3 regions of the Undibacterium sp. JH2W genome follow, and region 2 is predicted to be linked to each of the others. Evidence: predicted binding sites of a transcription regulator. Region 2 holds the regulator's gene; each other region holds the start of a gene.
The links. Region 2 encodes LexA, which represses DNA repair genes until DNA is damaged. Its sites were predicted from a motif close to ACTGTATNNNNATACAGT; they were not measured.

Region 1 (2,274 bases), on a different contig from region 2:
TACGGGATACAAATCCCGCCCCTGTTGGGTAAGGCTGTAGCGCCAGACCCGTTTGTCCTGAGTGTCTGACTTACGCTCAACAATGCCCTGCTCCATCATTTTTTTCAGGCGGGCGGTCAGGATATTGGATGCCACGCCAAGATTACGCTGAATATCATCAAAACGTTCAAAACCCAAAAACAGATCGCGCAAAATTAGCAAGGTCCACCACTCACCGATGACCTCCAGCGTCCGGGCAATTGAACAGGAAAAGTCAGAAAAAGAACTGCGCTCCATAATTTAGCTTGCTTGATGCAAGTTATCAATTTATATTACTTGCATTATGCCAGTGAAAGATGACTATGTATGCTTATATCGTTGAGAATAAATTACGCAAGATCTTTGCCGCCATCAACGCAGGCGATGTCAGCTTGATGCTAAATGGCCTGGCCACTGATTTTACATATCGATTTAAAGGGGATTCGCCAATTTCTGGCCTGCGCAATTCTCGCGCGTCCATGGCTTTGTGGTGGGAACGCCTATACCGCTTGTTTCCAGGCTTTCATTTTGAGGTAAAGGAAGTTGCTGTACTGGGGCCGCCGTGGGGTACCCGCATTCATGCCGTACTCGACTTTATTGTGCCGCATCAGCCGAATGGGCCCTACAAGAATGTAGTGATGCAATTCATGCGTATGCGCTGGGGGAAAGTCACTTACATCCAGACCCTGGAAGATATACAGCGTTGTAGCCGCTATCTGGCCTGGAGTGCAACACAAGGATGCGATGAAGCATTGGCGGCCCCTATAACTGATCAGACCTGGCCTGGCACAGGACCTTTCTTGCGTGCATAGGCACAGATATTCAGATGTATATTTGCCAAAAATCTATTTCTGACAGACGCAACTTGCTGCAAACAAACCCGTCCAATATCTTGGATCTGTTTACAGCAAAAATTTGTTCATTCTGTGGGGATAAACTAATAACCTGCTTACCAGTTGGCCTTGGATAAAATGATCAGCCATTTGCGAAACAGCAGCACTTCCAGATGCCCGGCTTGTATACCGGTACTGCAATCCAGTACCGGATTGACATAATAAGAGCGCTGTCTAAAGTCGCGGCAAACAAATATTTCGCGACGACCCAGGCGCATCAAAAATGATGTCGGGGCGAATTGCAGGCTGAAGCGCGTATCAAAGGACTGTTCGAGGTTTGCCATAATTTCAATCTCCATATCGGTTGGTATGTGATAGAGGAACGGTCATCAAAACAGCCATGCGTTCATCCATGGAACGAACTTTAACACAAACTACTGTATATACTATCAGTATTATGTAACACTGTGGTTTTCTCATCTCCTGCAATCTCTTGCTCCAGTCACATAGTACGGGCACATAAAATAAACTTTGAAGTCTTTCGCCATATTACATATACTGTATATTTAATCAGTATATGCAATATGACCCAGGTTTCCTCACTTCCTCCTGAACGTATACACCCCGCACTGTGGCGTGCATCGCAGCTGGCGCGTGGTCATGGCGGCTATTTGCCCAGTGGCTATGCAGAACTCAATAATGAACTGCCTGGCAATGGCTGGCCACAAGGGCAATTAACCGAGATTTTGCTGCCACAGATTGGCACTGCCGAACTCAGCTTGCTTAAACCCGCATTGAGCCAGCTTGATGGACGTCCCATTGTTTTATTGACGCCCCCTTATGTACCGCAAGCATTGGCTTTTGCATGTACAGGTTTGCAATCATCGCAGTTGATCTGGATACGCTGCCAAAAGCATGTGGATGCCTTGTGGGCGGCTGAACAGGTGTTGCGCAATAGCAGTTGTGGTGCGCTGTTGTTCTGGACATCCAGCATCCGCAGTGAAGCTTTGCGTCGTTTGCATCTGGCCGCGCAAAGCTCTGAGACCTTATTTTTTTTGATACGTGACATGCGGGCGGCACAGCAAGCCTCTCCTGCTCCCTTGCGATTGAGTGTGCAAACCAGTCAATATGGCCTGGAGCTGGGCATACTCAAGCGCCGTGGCAGCCAGCACGATGCGCCGCTGGCATTGCATTTGCCAGATCATCCTTATTTGTATGCCTATGCTCATCCTGGCAAAGAAAACCTTGCGACAAACTATGGCAACTTGCCCACCACTGTGGATAGCCGTTCATCTGCCTTTACTCCAGCTTGAGGTGTTTGTCACCCCCTTGTTTGCTCAGCAAGAGACGCAAGTCAGTGTGATACTCCATCAAGGCCGGGTGACGTCCATGTCTGAATCTGCCGATCAGGCTGGCATACGTT
Region 2 (2,274 bases):
TTTGCAGCATCTTCTTTCTGAACAGCTTTCATCATAGGAGAAGGTGTTGTTTCTGCTTTTTTCAATTTGACTGTCAGGTGACGCAAAACAGCATCATTGAATTTAAATGCTGTTTCCAACTCGAGCAGAGTTTCAGCATCGCATTCGATGTTCAAGCAAACATAGTGTGCTTTTGCCAGTTTTTGAATCATGTAAGCCAATTGACGACGGCCCCAGTCTTCAACGCGATGGATTTGACCACCACGGGCTACAACACTTGCCTTGTAGCGCTCGATCATTGCAGGAACTTGCTCGCTCTGATCTGGATGTACGATAAATACGATTTCATAATGACGCATATATTCTCCTTGTGGACAATAAAATAGCCCGCCTCGGCGTCAAGACGAGTGCGGGAAGAGGAAAGCCGATAATAATAACCCAGTTTTTCATATTGATCAATTGGATCAGTGGCTTAGCTAAGTTATAGGCCGTTTTTCCATTAATAGTGAGGTATTTTTTCACATTTACTGGCGATCTCAGGGATTTTCACTTGCATATTCAGCTTTACTGTATAAAAATACAGACTGCTTGTATATACAGCATCTCAACACTAGAAAACGCCATGCTCAAACTCACTGCCCGCCAGGAGCAAATCCTGAACCTGATTAAAGACGCCATTCAAAACACGGGCTTCCCCCCCACTCGTGCAGAAATTGCGACAGAATTGGGGTTTCGCTCAACCAATGCAGCGGAAGAACATCTGCAAGCTCTGGCTCGCAAAGGCGTCATAGAAATTGCAGCAGGCACTTCACGCGGCATACGCCTGCTGGAGTCTGAGTTGTCCAGCCATATCACAGGCAAACAACTGGCGCTGCCCCACCCCGCCCTATTGCAACTTGCCCTGCCACTGGTTGGCCGCGTTGCTGCCGGCTCGCCAATACTGGCGAGCGAACATATCGAATCTACTTACCATGTGGACCCGGCCCTGTTCTCTGCCAAACCAGACTTCTTACTCAAGGTGCGCGGTATGTCCATGCGTGATGCTGGCATACTCGATGGTGACTTGCTGGCAGTCAAAAAAGCCGACAGTGCTCGCAATGGCCAGATCGTGGTGGCACGCCTGGGTGATGACGTGACCGTCAAACGTTACAAGAAGACTGGCAGCCTGATAGAACTGATGCCGGAAAACCCGGATTACCCTGTCATTAAAATTGGGGATACTGAAGAAGATTTCGCCTTGGAAGGCTTGGCGGTTGGCCTTATGCGCAATTGGGTTTGAGGTCAGACCGGGCGCGATTCAGCCTTTCCAATTGCACCATGCCCAGTCAGCATCTCAGGCACATTAATTATTGCCTGACAACAGACACTCATCGGCAGCAGACATAAAAAAACGTCCGGATATCCGGACGTTTTTTATTTCAGAGCGACAACTTAGTGTTCAAGAACTTTAGTGCTTAACTACGGTAGTATCTGCAGGCGTTTCAGTTGAGGTGGCTGCAGGTGTCGCCGCTGCCACTGGAACTGGTTCATCAATCAGAGGAACAGGCTGGGTTTCCAGAGCGATTTCCAGGACTTTGTCTATCCAACGAACCGGAATGATTTCCAGTTTGTTTTTGACATTGTCCGGAATCTCGGTCAGATCCTTGGCATTTTCCTCAGGTATCAACACAGTCTTGATACCACCACGGTGAGCGGCCAGCAATTTCTCTTTCAAGCCACCGATAGGCAATACTTCACCGCGCAAGGTAATCTCACCTGTCATGGCGACATCAGCACGCACTGGAATACCAGTGAAAACCGATACCAAAGCCGTGGTCATGGCGATACCAGCAGATGGGCCATCTTTCGGTGTAGCGCCTTCAGGTACGTGGATATGGATATCACTCTTCTCGAAAACGTCCGCCTTGATACCCAGACGCTTGGCACGACTGCGCACTACAGTGCGGGCTGCTTCTATCGATTCTTTCATGACGTCGCCCAGAGTACCGGTGCGGATAACGCCACCTTTACCAGGCATAGCCACGGCTTCTATGGTCAGCAAATCGCCGCCCACTTCAGTCCAGGCCAAACCAACTACCTGACCAATCTGGTTATCTTTAACGGCAACACCAAAGTCATAGCGACGTACACCCAGGTATTTATCCAGGTTCTTGGAATTGACCGTGGCTTTTTTCTCGGTCTTTTTCAACAAGAGCATTTTCACGACCTTGCGGCAAATCTTGGAGATTTCCCTTTCCAGAGAACGCACGCCAGCTTCACGTGTGTAATAGCGAATGATGTCGCGCAAAGCACTTT
Region 3 (2,274 bases), on a different contig from region 2:
AGCCTTGGCTGGCAAAGGTTTGCCAGGTAAAGCTGTCTTCCCCTTTGAGTTGCCAGTTCAAGCGACTATTGAGATTGATGCCCTCGACTTGACTGGTGTTGACTGAGGTCGTGTTGCGCTTTTCGGTCAGTGCACCATTGGCAGCGTGGGCCTCAACGGTGCTGTACGACGGATTGATATTCCGGTTGAAATTCAAGTTGGCATCAAGCGTATAGGACAGCTTGTCCGCGCGGTCCGAGGTTGATAGATTGGTGCTGGCATTGCGCTGACCATGGGCACCACCAACGAGCACCTTCACTTCGCTGCTATCCTTGGCAACTGCCCTTTTGAGCACGATGTTGATGGTACCAGCGATCGCCTGAGTGCTGAATTCGGCAGTGGCAGCGCGCACGATCTCTACCCGCTCCACCATGTCTGGTGCCAGCGTATCGAGCGAGAAGCCAGCCGACGGGCGCTCACCATTGACCAGAACCTGCGTGTAGCCATTGCCAAGACCGCGCATGCGCACACTGGTGCCTTGCACAGTCACGCCGGGCAGGCGCTTCATCGCGTCGAGCACGTTCTGGTCTCCGTATTTGACCAGCTCTTCATTGGTGACGACGATCTTGGTGGCGGTTTCGTTGCGGCGTATCGCATCGACAGCACCGCGGATTTCAACCGACGGCGTCGCTGGCGCTGCATCTTTTGGCGCGACTGCCGCTGCAGATTCTTTGGCCACCGGCGTGGTATCAGCCTGTGCGGCTGCTTCCTTTTGTGCGTGAATGATGCCGGTGGTGAGCAAGGAAACGAGGAGACGACGAGGCATTAGAAATTTATCTGATGATAAAGTGAATACGATACGCGTTTTGTCTTCTTCCCGGAAAATTATCTGGCGCTACGCCAGTGTTGTCAAGAATGGTGTTTTTATGCCAGAAGCGCGGGAAGCAGCTTTGCGGAATCCAAATTAGCATTTGTAATGTGTTTAATTCTCCACTAATTCTGCCAACGAATTAATCGTAGAATTTGTCGAAGGAGTATTTTTCCGGTTTAAATGCACGCTGCACATACCAATGCTTTGGGGGCCGATATAATCAGCCAGCAGCGTGTCTCCAACAAACAAGATCTTGGATGGCGCAATATTTAACGCATCATTATCCGCAAGAGTTCAGAGTTAAATGAACAAAGTTCAGACTTAAATGAATTTCGATAAATTTTGTTAAACGAATAATAATTAGATGATTGCCAACACTTCGCTGTAAAATCCTCTGTTCAACAATCTATGCAAAAAGTCGCTTGCATAAATCACTGTTTTTTTATACAGTACTGCAAATCGCAGGAAATTAAGCCTGTATTCCTTTTCCACCCGCCGCTTATTGAATGAAAGAATGTATGGACGATAAGAAACCAGAAAATGCCTCAGAAAAAGCAAAGGCACTTGCAGCAGCGCTGGCACAGATAGAAAAGCAGTTTGGTAAAGGTTCGGTCATGCGCATGGCCGACGGTGAAGTGGTGGAAGAGGTGCAGGTTGTTTCTACTGGCTCTCTGGGGCTGGATATCGCGCTGGGCGTCGGTGGCTTGCCACGTGGCCGCGTGGTTGAGATTTATGGTCCTGAATCTTCTGGTAAAACCACATTGACGCTACAAGCGATTGCTGAAATGCAAAAGCTGGGCGGTACTTGTGCATTTATCGATGCTGAACATGCGCTGGACGTTGGTTACGCTCAAAAACTGGGTGTGAATCTGTCTGATTTGCTGATTTCACAGCCTGATACAGGTGAGCAAGCGCTGGAAATTACCGATGCGCTGGTGCGTTCTGGTAGCGTCGATCTGGTAGTCATTGACTCGGTCGCGGCATTGACGCCACGTGCCGAGATTGAAGGCGACATGGGTGATTCTTTGCCTGGTCTGCAAGCACGTCTGATGTCCCAGGCTTTACGTAAGCTGACGGGCAGTATCAAGCGTACCAATACCCTGGTGATCTTTATTAACCAGATCCGTATGAAAATTGGTGTCATGTTTGGCAGCCCTGAAACCACGACAGGCGGTAATGCGTTGAAGTTTTATGCTTCCGTGCGTCTCGATATCCGCCGCACTGGCTCTATCAAGTCGGGTGATGAAGTGGTGGGTAATGAAACCAAGGTCAAGGTTGTCAAGAACAAGGTGGCGCCACCATTCAAGGAAGCACACTTTGACATCATGTATGGTGAAGGTACTTCACGCGAAGGTGAGATTCTGGATCTGGCGGCGGATGCCAAAATCATAGAAAAAGCTGGTGCCTGGTATAGCTATAACGGT

Region 1: the regulator LexA is predicted to act here: its motif matches at 1,409-1,426, upstream of imuA (translesion DNA synthesis-associated protein ImuA).
Region 3: the regulator LexA is predicted to act here: its motif matches at 1,284-1,301, upstream of recA (recombinase RecA).

The regions. Positions count from the first base shown of each region.
Region 1 covers NZ_JBMPOT010000009.1:33,005-35,278, forward strand. The annotation lists gene ACO0LC_RS14640 (winged helix-turn-helix transcriptional regulator) at 1-276, opposite strand, end outside; gene ACO0LC_RS14645 (nuclear transport factor 2 family protein) at 336-830, shown strand; gene ACO0LC_RS14650 (hypothetical protein) at 968-1,195, opposite strand; gene imuA (translesion DNA synthesis-associated protein ImuA) at 1,436-2,164, shown strand; gene ACO0LC_RS14660 (Y-family DNA polymerase) at 2,067-2,274, shown strand, end outside.
Region 2 covers NZ_JBMPOT010000023.1:40,094-42,367, reverse strand. The annotation lists gene rpsF (30S ribosomal protein S6) at 1-338, opposite strand, end outside; gene lexA (transcriptional repressor LexA) at 602-1,258, shown strand; gene lon (endopeptidase La) at 1,427-2,274, opposite strand, start outside.
Region 3 covers NZ_JBMPOT010000012.1:92,696-94,969, reverse strand. The annotation lists gene ACO0LC_RS18885 (TonB-dependent receptor plug domain-containing protein) at 1-805, opposite strand, end outside; gene recA (recombinase RecA) at 1,369-2,274, shown strand, end outside.